Regions from separate parts of the Roseateles sp. FW301-B2 genome, predicted to be linked through region 2. Evidence: predicted binding sites of a transcription regulator. Region 2 holds the regulator's gene; each other region holds the start of a gene.

Region 1 (3,553 bases), on a different contig from region 2:
TGCGGTTTCGATGCCCTGCTGATCGCCTCCGGCATTGAGAAATACGCCTTCCTGGACGACCGGCCCTATCTGTTTGCGCCCAATCCGCATTTCAAGCATTGGCTGCCGCTGACCCAGCACCCCAACAGCTGGCTGCTGATACGCCCGGGGCAGCAGAAGCCCTTGCTGGTCTACTACCAGCCCGACGACTACTGGCATGTACCGCCGTCGGCGCCCAGCGGCTTCTGGGTCGAGCATTTCGAGATCCGCATCATCAGCACGCCGGACGAGGCGCGCCAGCACCTGCCCCTGCAGCTGGCGGCCGCCGGCCGCCTGGCCATCATCGGCGAGGCGGATGCCGCGCTGGAGGGCCTGGTGCCCAACAACCCGGCCGCCCTGCTGAACCTGCTGCACTACGCGCGCGGCTGCAAGACCGAGTACGAACTGACGCAGATGCGGGCGGCCTCGACGCGGGCGGTGCGCGCCCATGTGGCGGCGCGCCAGGCCTTTCTGGCCGGCGCTTCCGAAGCGCAGATCCATGCCTCCTACCTGGCGGCCTGCGGCCATACCGATCGCGACCTGCCCTACGGCAATATCGTCGCGCTCAACGAGCATGGCGCGGTGCTGCACTATCAGTATCAAGACCTGACCCCGCCGACGCAGTCGCGCTCGCTGCTGATCGACGCCGGCGCCCAGGTGGCCGGCTACGCGGCCGACATCACGCGCAGCTGGAGTGCCGGTGATGCAGATTTCGATGCCTTGCTGGCGGCGATGGAGTCCGCCCAGCTGGCCCTGGTGGGCGAGGTGCGCGCTGGCGTGGACTATCGCGACATCCACCTCAGCACTCATGCGCGCATCGCCAGCATCCTGAAGACCCTGGGCATCGTGAAGGCGATGAGCGAGGAGGCCATGCTGGCCGAGCGCATCACCTCCACCTTCATGCCGCATGGCATCGGCCATCTGCTGGGCCTGCAGGTGCACGATGTGGGCGGCTTCATGGCCGACGCCACCGGCGCGCTGGCGCCCAAACCCGAGGGCCACCCCTATCTGCGCCTGACGCGCACGCTGCAGCCCGGCATGGCGGTGACGATCGAGCCCGGGCTCTACTTCATACCCACCCTGCTCAAGGCCCTGCGCGCCGGCCCGCACGCGGGCGCGGTGAACTGGGGCCTGGTGGAGCACCTGAGCCGGTATGGCGGCGTGCGCATCGAGGACGATGTGGTGTGCCGCGCCGCGGGTGCGCCGCCGGAGAACCTGACAAGGGATGCGTTCGCGGCGCTGGGCTGAGCATCAAGCGCCGCGCCCCAGGGAATAGAACTCGTCATTGGGGCGCATGCTCGTGACGTTGGCCATGCGGTTGGACATGCCGAAAAAGGCGGCAATGCCGGCGATGTCCCACGCGTCAGCCATGTCGAAACCATGGCGCTGCAGTGTCTCGAAGTCGTCGTCGCCCACGGCGTACGCTTCGGCAGACACCTTCATCGCGAAGTCCAGCATGACCTTCTGGCGCGGCGTGATGTCGGCCTTGCGGTAGTTGATGGCGACTTGGTCAGCGACCAGCGGATTCTTGGCCCGGATGCGCAGGATGGCACCGTGTGCGACCACGCAGTATTGGCACTGGTTCGCGTTGCTCGTGGCCACCACGATCATTTCGCGCTCGGCCTTGGTCAAGTTGCCCTTCTTCTCCATCAAGGCGTCGTGATAGGCAAAGAACGCGCGGAACTCATCCGGCCGGTGCGCGAGAACGAGGAAAACGTTCGGCACGAAGCCGGACTTCTCCTGGACGGCGAGGATGCGCGTGCGAATGTCTTCGGGCAGATCCTTGATCTCAGGGACTGGGAAACGGCTGATCTTGAATGGCGTAGCGGTGGACATGGAGGCTCCTGGGCGAGGGCGGGGAGAGGAACTCACCGGCTGCGTTGTGACAAGCAAGGCATGGCGATGTACGAAGTACCGTGACGCTACACCAAGGCGACGCCACGCAGCATCGCCAGCCCCCACCCGGCCTGGAGCCGACATGAAAAAAGCCGCCAGGCCCTTGCGGGCCGGCGGCCTTGTCGTCAGGCGACGCGCTTGATCAGAAGCGCATGCCCAGGCCCACGCCCACCAGCAGCGGGTCGACCTTGAACTTGCCGACTTCGGTGCCGCTGGAGTAGACCTTGGTGCCGATCTGCACCTTCTTCACGTCCACGTTCAGGTACAGGTTCTTGGACAGCTCGATGTCGGCACCGATCTGGGCCGAGAGGCCGAAGCTGTTGTGCTTGATGCTGGGATGCAGGGCGGTCTCGACCGCGGGGGCGAATTTCACCGACGAGAAGTTGGTGTAGTTCAGGCCCACGCCCACATAGGGACGGAAGCTGGCAGCGGGGGCGAAGTGGTACTGCAGGCTCAGCGTGGGCGGCAGGTGCTTGAGCGAACCGATTTCGGCGCCGCCGGCCTTCAGGGTGTGCTTTTGCGGATAGGTCAGGATCAGCTCGGCCGCGATATTGGGCGAGAAGAAGTAGCTGATGTCCACCTCGGGGATGGCCTTGTTGTTGATCGTCAGACCCAGGCCGGTCGTGTCCTTGTTGGCCGAGTCGATGTTGACGACGCGGGCGCGCACCAGCCAGGGGCCTTCAGCCTGCGCCTGAGCAGCAAAGCTGGCGGCGGCGAGGGCAACAGCGGCGAAGGTGCTTGCAATCTTTCCCATCATTCCAATAACTCCTTGTTTGCCGGGACCAATCCCGATGAAGCCATTGGACGCAGATCGATCGGGTTAACCCTTGATCTGACGCAAGTGCAAAAAAGCCCTCGTCATGAGGGCTTGGTGGTTTTGCGTTGCCTCAAGAAACTCAGCCGAGACCGAGGCGTTTGCACAACTCCAGCGTCAGCGCCGACTGGTTGAGCGTATAGAAGTGGATGCCCGGCACGCCATCGGCGATCAGGCGTTCACACACGCGCGTCATCACGTCCAGCCCAAAGGCGCGGATGGAGGCGGCGTCGTCCATATAGCCCTCCATCTTCAGCGCCACCCAGCGCGGGATCTCGATGCCGTCGCGCGCCGCGAACTGGGCGATGCGCGCGTAGTTGTGGAAGGGCATGATGCCCGGCACGATGGGGGCATCCACGCCCAGCTTGCGCACCTCGTCCACGAAGTTGAAGTAGGCGTCGGGGTTGAAGAAGAACTGGGTGATGGCCTCGTCGGCGCCGGCACGCATCTTGTCGGCGAAGTGCTGCAGGTCGCGGGCGGCATAGCGCTGCTGCGGGTGGTACTCGGGATAGGCAGCCACCTCGATCTTCCAGTCCGCCCCCTGCGTTTCGCGGATGAAGCGCACCAGCTCGGCCGCATAGCGGAACTCGCCCGCGGTGGCGGTGCCGCTGGGCAGGTCGCCGCGCAGCGCCACCACGCGGCGGATGTTCTGCGCGCGGTAGGTGGCCAAAATCTCGGCGATGTTCTCGCGCGTGGAACCCACGCAGGAGAGATGCGGCGCGGCCTCATAGCCCATCGCCGCGATCTCGCTCACGGTGGCCAGGGTCTTCTCGCGCGTGGAGCCGCCGGCGCCGTAGGTGACGCTGAAGTACTGCGGCTTCAGCA
Region 2 (3,553 bases):
CTTCGACCTGGGCGCGCGCCGTTTCTATATCTTCGAACTGGTCCTGTATCCGCAGGACTTCATCTTCCTGACCGGGATCCTGCTGATCTCGGCCTATGCGCTGTTTCTCTTCACCGCGGTGGCGGGGCGGCTGTGGTGCGGCTATGCCTGCCCGCAGACCGTCTACACCGAGATCTTCATGTGGGTGGAGAAGCGCTTCGAGGGCGATCGCGCCGCACGCATGCGGCTCGACGCCGGCCCCTGGACCGCCGAGAAGCTGGCGCGCAAGGGCGGCAAGCAGCTGGTCTGGCTGAGCCTGGGCCTGTGGACCGGCTTTACCTTTGTCGGCTACTTCACGCCCATCAAGCTGCTGGGCAGCGAGGCCCTGGCCCTGAGCTTCGGGCCCTGGGAATGGTTCTGGGTGCTGTTCTACGGTTTTGCCACCTACGGCAACGCAGGCTATATGCGCGAGCAGGTCTGCAAATACATGTGCCCCTATGCGCGCTTCCAGAGCGCCATGTTCGACAAGGACACGCTGATCATCAGCTATGACGCCGAGCGCGGCGAGCCGCGCGGCGCGCGCGGGCGCAAGGCGGACCCGAAGCAACTCGGGCTCGGCGCCTGCATCGACTGCAATCTCTGTGTGCATGTCTGCCCCACCGGCATCGACATCCGCAAAGGCCTGCAATACGAGTGCATCGGCTGCGCCGCCTGCGTCGATGTGTGCAACGGCGTGATGGACAAGATGGGCTATGCGCGCGGCCTGGTGCGCTATGACACCCAGAACGGGCTGTCCCAGCACCTGACGCGCAGCCAGCTGCTGGCGCGCATGTTCCGCCCGCGCGTGCTGATCTATACCGCCATCCTTTTCGTCATCAGCGCGGCCCTGATGGCCAGCATCGCGCTGCGCACCACCTTCAAGGTGGACGTGGTGCGCGACCGCGCTTCGCTGGCGCGGCAGGTCGAGGACGGCTATGTGGAAAACGTCTACCGCCTGCAGATCATGAATGCCACCGAGCAGGAGCAGCGTTTCACGCTGACGGCCTCCGGCCTGCTGGGCCTGCGCATGCAGCCCGCGGTGGACGTCGTTGCGGTCGGACCCGCCGAGGCGCGCTGGATCTCGGTGGCGCTGCGCGTGCCGCCCGAGGTCGCGGCCAGCGAGGGCGCCGGCGCCCATCCGATCCAGTTCGAGATCCGCCGCCTCGCCAGCCCGGGCACCGACGCCGGCAGTCTGATGGAAAAATCAACCTTTGTGCTGCCGCGTTGAGCGGCGGCCCATTCATCCGAAAGAGCACGCCATGAGCAAGCAGCAAGACCTGACCCCGGCCGACAAGCCCGCCCCCTGGTGGCGCGAACGCATGATGTGGCTGGTGGTGGGCGGCCCGTCGGTGGTGATCGTCGCCTGCATCGCCACGCTGACGCTGGCGATCCGTTTCCCGGATCCGGTGATCGAGACCAAAGCCCGCCTGTCGGCCGACAGTGCGGAAGAGCAGGGCGCGGCCCTGCAGCCCGCCATCAAGGCCCGCAACCATGCGGCGACGGGCGGCCACTGACGCAGCAGACTCACAAGCCGAGGGGGCGCGTATGGGTGAAGCAGGGGACGCAGCAGGGGACGAAGCAGGGGACGAAGCAGGGGACGAAGCAGGTATTGAGCGCAGGCCAGGTGACCGGCCGGGGCTGGTGCGTTCGGCCATGTTCATCCTCTGGCCGTCCTTCTTCATGGCCGGCGTGACCGTGGCGCTGGTGTTCGCGGTGGTGGACCCCAGCGATCTGAGTTGGTTCGGCGCGGCCCCGATGGCGCTGCCGCGCGCCGCCATCTACACGCTCAGCTTCCTGATCTTCTGGCTGCTCATCAGCGCCGCATCGGCGATGTCGCTGTACCTGGCCCAGCAACAAAAAAGCCCGCCTCAGTAGCGGGCCTGGGCGGGCGTTTGAGGCTTTGCGGCCGCGCTCAGCAGGTGGTGCTGTTGACCAGCTTCTGCAGCCCCGGCTGATCCATGATGCGGATCTGGCGCTGCTTCACTTCCAGCAGCCCGTCTTCCTGGAACTTCGAGAAGGTGCGGCTGACCGTCTCCAGCTTCAGGCCCAGATAGCTGCCGATTTCCTCGCGCGTCATGCGCAGCACCAGGGCCGAGGCCGAGAAGCCGCGCGCCTGCAGGCGCTGGGTCAGGTTGAGCAGGAAGGCCGCCAGGCGCTCCTCGGCGCGCATGCTGCCCAACAGCAGCATCACGCCATGGTCGCGCACGATTTCGCGGCTCATGATCTTGTGGAACTGGTGCTGCAGATCGGTGAATTCGCGCGACAGCTCTTCCAACTGGCTGTAGGGGATCACGCAGACCTGCGAGTCCTCCAAGGCCACGGCGTCGCAGCTGTGGCGGTCATTGCTGATGCCGTCCAGCCCCAGCAACTCGCCGGCCATCTGGAAGCCGGTGACCTGGTCGCGCCCGTCTTCGGAAGACACGCAGGTCTTGAAGAACCCGGTGCGCACCGCATAAAGCGACTGGAAGGAGTCCCCGGTACGGAACAGCGTGTCGCCGCGTTCGACATTGCGGCGTGTGGCCACCAGGGCGTCCAGTTGATCCAGGTCACCCTTGGACAGGCCGACGGGCAAGCACAACTCCCGCAGGTTGCAGCTGGAACAAGCTACCTTGAAGGGCTCGATCTTGATGGCGTGGTTGGCATTCATGTGGCGAATTATGGTGGCTGGGCCCGGAGCTGGGGCGGATTCCGCACCCGATGGCGTGCCTGTGTGCATAGAGTTGAACATGATGCTCCTCAAGATTGACGCCATTCTTTCTCTATGCTCGCGCTGCAAGATTGACCCAAGTCAAACGCCCTGTCAACGGGCTTGGCACAGTACGGTCCATGGAACCAAGAGTCGCTGAACCCCTGCCAGGCATCACCGAAGACGTGTTGCGCCGCTTTGACGTTTCCGGGCCGCGCTACACCTCCTACCCGACTGCCGACCGTTTCGTCGAGGCCTTTACCACCACCCAATACCGTCAGGCCCTGCAACAGCGGGCCCAGGGCGGCGTGGTGGGCGGCGGCGCGCCGCTGTCCATCTATGTGCACATCCCCTTCTGCGAGTCGGTCTGCTATTACTGCGCTTGCAACAAGGTCATCACCAAGCACCATGAGAAGGCGGCCGAATACCTGGACGCGCTGGTCACGGAGATGGACCTGACCCTGGCGGATCTCGGACGCACCCAGTCGGTGTCGCAGCTGCATCTGGGCGGCGGTTCACCGACCTTCCTCAGCGATGCGGAGCTGACGCGCCTGATGGACGACATTCGCAGCCGCTTCAAGCTCGCGCCCGGTGCCGAGATCTCGATCGAGGTGGATCCGCGCACCGTCACCAACGAGCGCCTGCAGCATCTGCGCGGCCTAGGCTTCAATCGCCTGAGCTTTGGCGTGCAGGACTTCGACCCGGCGGTGCAGAAGGCCGTGCATCGCATGCAGAGCTACGAGAGCGTGGAAGCGTTGATGATCCAGGCGCGTGCCCTGGGCTTCGAATCCACCAATGTGGACCTGATCTACGGCCTGCCGCAGCAGACGCCCGAGTCCTTCGCCCGCA
Region 3 (3,553 bases), on a different contig from region 2:
GGGCGGAAGCTGCCGATGCCGACGATCAGGGTTTCGCTCGCCAGGTCCTCGGGCAGCACCGCGCTCAGCGAGGTGGTGGCGGCGAGCGCGCAATCGCCATAGCCGTCGCCCTCCTGCCAGACGCAGGCCGTCAGGCCCTGTGCGGCCAGCCGCTGCACGAAGCCGGGCGCCGCGCTGCGCCCCTTGATGCGCAGGCGCAGGCCCGGCCAGACCTCCAGCAGCGCCAGCGCATGCGACCAGGCCTGGCCGCCCGTGCCCACCAGGGTCAGGTCTTGCGGGGCGCGGCCGAGCAGGCGTTCGATGCCCAGCAGGCTCACCGCGGCGGTGCGGCGCGCCGTCACCGTGCCGCCATGCAGCAGGGCCAGCGGGCTGCCGTTGCGGGCATCGCTGGCCAGCACCAGGCCCTGGATGGTAGGCAGGCCCAGGGCCTGGTTGGCCGGCGTCACCGAGACCAGCTTGCTGATTGCATATTGCGCATCGGTGCAGGGCATGGCTAGGTAGCTGCCGCCCTCGGGCAGCGGCAGCACGGCGCGCGGGCAGCTATGGATGCGGCCGGCGCGCAGGTCCAGCATGGCCTGGGCCACGGCGGGCATCAGGCGGGCATAGGGCAAGCGGGCCGCGGTGGCCGCGGCGTCAAGCATCTGCATGGGGAATGGGCGTCAGTTGTTGTTGTTCATCATGCTGGGCTTGCCGGGCAGCAGCCCGGCGCCAGCGCGCACGCAATTGCGGCCCGCGGACTTTGCCACAGCCAGCGCATCGTCGGCGTCGTGGATCAGCTGATCCAGCGTCAGGTGCTCGGGATGCAGCGCCGCCACGCCCAGGCTGACGCTGACGCGCAGCTCTGCGCCGTTCCAGGCCAGCTGCAGCGCCTCCACGCGCTCGCGCATGCGCTCGGCCACGTCCAGCGCGCCGAGCGGGTCGGTGTGCGGCAGGAACACGATGAACTCCTCGCCGCCGAAACGCGCCAGCACGTCGGCGTGGCGCAGGGTTTCGACGCTGGCCGCGGCGATCTCGCGCAGCACCTGGTCGCCGCAGCGGTGGCCGAAGCGTTCGTTGACGCGCTTGAAATGGTCCACATCCATCAGCAGCAGCGCGCAAGACATGTCGTAGCGGCGCGCCCGCGACCATTCGCGCTCCACCAGTTCGAGGAAGTAGCGGCGGTTCAGCGTGCCGGTGAGCGGGTCTTCGGTGGCGTGGCGCAACACCCCGCGTTGCGTGCTGTCGATATGCTGGACCAGGCGCAGCAGCAGGTAGCCGCACAGCGCGGCGCAGGCCGCCGCCATGCCGCTGGCCACCAGGGCGGCGGCGAGGTGGCCGGCCGGCCCCGCCAGCAGCAGGCCGGCCAGCCCCAGGCACAGCAGCAGCGCGCCGGCGCACAGCAGCGCCCAGGTGCGCAGCAGGCCCAGGCGCTGGATCCATTGCCCCAGCAGGGGCAGCCAGCGTGGCGTGTCGATCTCGTTGAACAGCATGAAGGGAAAGTGGGTGGACCGCGCAGCCATTGCAGCACAGCTTGCCCGGGCTGGCGACGCGCGTCCCCGGAATGGGGGATGGGCCCCGGGGGCGCGGTGCGCGCGCTTGACTTGGCCAAAATCAAGTCCGGCCGGGCCGACTGCGCCGACACTGGCCCATAGGCACAAGAAGTAGGCAGAAGAACCAAGCAGGAGACATGAAATGGACATGCAGACGCTGACCGAGTTGGAGGCCGCGGTGGACGCGGTGCTGGAACGCATCCCGGGCGAGATCGTGCTGGCGATCCCGCTGGGCCTGGGCAAGCCCAACCCCTGGGTCAACGCGCTCTATCGTCGCATCGCTGCCACACCGGCGCGACGGCTCAAGATCTTCACCGCGCTCTCGCTGGAACGGCCGGTGGGCAAGTCGGAGCTGGAGCAGCATTTCCTGGGGCCCCTGCTGGAGCGCGTGTTCGGCGACTACCCCGACCTCGACTATGTGAAGGCGGCGCGCGCCCAGACCCTGCCGCCGAACATCGAGGTGCACGAGTTCTTCTTCAAGACCGGCGACTACCTCAACAACGACGCGTCACAGCAGGGTTTCGTCTGCACCAACTACAGCTTCGTGGCGCGCGACATGATGGCCCAGGGCGTGAACGTGATCGCCCAGGCGGTGGCGCTGCGCGAGGACGGCGCCGGCGGGCTGCAGCTCTCGATGTCCTGCAACCCCGACGTGACCCAGGAGCTGATCGAGCGCATGGCGGCCGCAGGCCGGCCGCTGCTTAAGGTGGCGGTGGTGAACGAGCGCCTGCCCTTCATGCCCGGCACGGCGCTGTGGCCGCTCGATCGGGTGGACCTGCTGCTGCGCTGCCCCGCGGCCAACCATGAGCTGTTCGGCCCGCCGAATGCCTCCATCAGCTGGGCCGACTACGCCATCGGCCTGCATGCCTCCAGCCTGGTGTTGGACGGCGGCACGCTGCAGATCGGCATCGGTTCGCTGGGCGACGCGGTGGCGCAGGGCCTGATCGTGCGCGACCGCCAGCCCGAGGCCTATCGCAGCATCCTCGGCGCGCTCTGCGCCGACGGCACCGAGGGGCTGGCGGGTCGCGAGCTGGGCGGCTTCGCCCAGGGCCTCTACGGCTGCTCGGAAATGTTCGTCAACGGCTTCATGCGCCTGATCGACGCCGGGCTGATACGCCGCGCGGTCTACGACGACGCCGACCTGCAGGAGCTGGCCAACGCCGGCCGCGTGGGCGCGCGCCCCGACCTGGCGGTGCTGCAGGCGCTGGCCGAGCGCGGCCGCATTGGTGCAGAGCTAACGGCGCCAGATATCGCCTACCTGGAGCGCCTCGGCGCGCTGCAGCCCGGCCGCGTGCCGGCGGGCACGGCGCTGGACGACGGCCGCGTTGCCGCGGCGCTGGGCGAGCGCTGGCTGCATGCCACCATCATGCATGGCGGCTTCTTCCTGGGCCCGCGCGACTTTTATCAGCGCCTGCGCGAGCTGCCCGAGGCGCAGCGCGAGCGCATCTCGATGACGCGCATCGCCTACATCAACCAGCTCTATGGCGATGCGCTGGGCTGCGAGCGCCTCAAGCGCGCCCAGCGCCGCGATGCGCGCCTCTTCAACACCACCATGAAGCTGACCCTCTTGGGCGCGGCCTCGTCGGACGGGCTGGACTCGGGCCAGATGGTGTCGGGCGTGGGCGGCCAGTACAACTTCGTCGCGATGGGCCATGCGCTGCCGGATGCGCGTTCCATCCTGATGCTGCGTGCCACGCATGAGAACCAGCATGGCCTCACCAGCTCGATCGTCTGGAGCTACGGCAACATCACCATCCCGCGCCATCTGCGCGACATCGCCATCACCGAGTACGGCGTGGCCGATCTGCGCGGCCAGACCGATGGCGAGATCGTGAAGCGCCTGCTGGCGATCGCCGACTCGCGCTTCCAGGACCAGCTCATCGCCGAGGCCAAGGCGCATGGCAAGCTGGAGGCCGACTACCAGTTGCCCGAGCGCTACCGCAATAACCGGCCCGAGATGCTGCGCGAGAAGCTGCGACCCTGGCGCAACGAGGGCGTGCTGCCCGACTTCCCCTTCGGCACCG

What was found. The regulator FNR, encoded in region 2, switches genes on or off when oxygen is low (the NO sensors DNR and NnrR bind a similar motif). The targets are predictions, from matches to a motif close to TTGATNNNNATCAA.
Region 1: a site for FNR is predicted at 2,742-2,755, ahead of AC3WQY_RS16900 (OmpW/AlkL family protein). Genes of this name have one in related genera too.
Region 3: a site for FNR is predicted at 1,581-1,594, ahead of AC3WQY_RS17395 (acetyl-CoA hydrolase/transferase C-terminal domain-containing protein). Genes of this name have one in related genera too.

The regions. Positions count from the first base shown of each region.
Region 1 covers NZ_JBYTBE010000025.1:20,291-23,843, reverse strand. The annotation lists gene pepQ (Xaa-Pro dipeptidase) at 1-1,266, shown strand, start outside; gene AC3WQY_RS16905 (peroxidase-related enzyme) at 1,270-1,854, opposite strand; gene AC3WQY_RS16900 (OmpW/AlkL family protein) at 2,057-2,671, opposite strand; gene metF (methylenetetrahydrofolate reductase [NAD(P)H]) at 2,811-3,553, opposite strand, start outside.
Region 2 covers NZ_JBYTBE010000017.1:11,687-15,239, forward strand. The annotation lists gene ccoG (cytochrome c oxidase accessory protein CcoG) at 1-1,246, shown strand, start outside; gene AC3WQY_RS13160 (hypothetical protein) at 1,278-1,532, shown strand; gene AC3WQY_RS13165 (hypothetical protein) at 1,672-1,893, shown strand; gene fnr (fumarate/nitrate reduction transcriptional regulator Fnr) at 1,931-2,665, opposite strand; gene hemN (oxygen-independent coproporphyrinogen III oxidase) at 2,845-3,553, shown strand, end outside.
Region 3 covers NZ_JBYTBE010000026.1:41,231-44,783, forward strand. The annotation lists gene AC3WQY_RS17385 (delta(1)-pyrroline-2-carboxylate reductase family protein) at 1-647, opposite strand, end outside; gene AC3WQY_RS17390 (GGDEF domain-containing protein) at 660-1,499, opposite strand; gene AC3WQY_RS17395 (acetyl-CoA hydrolase/transferase C-terminal domain-containing protein) at 1,672-3,553, shown strand, end outside.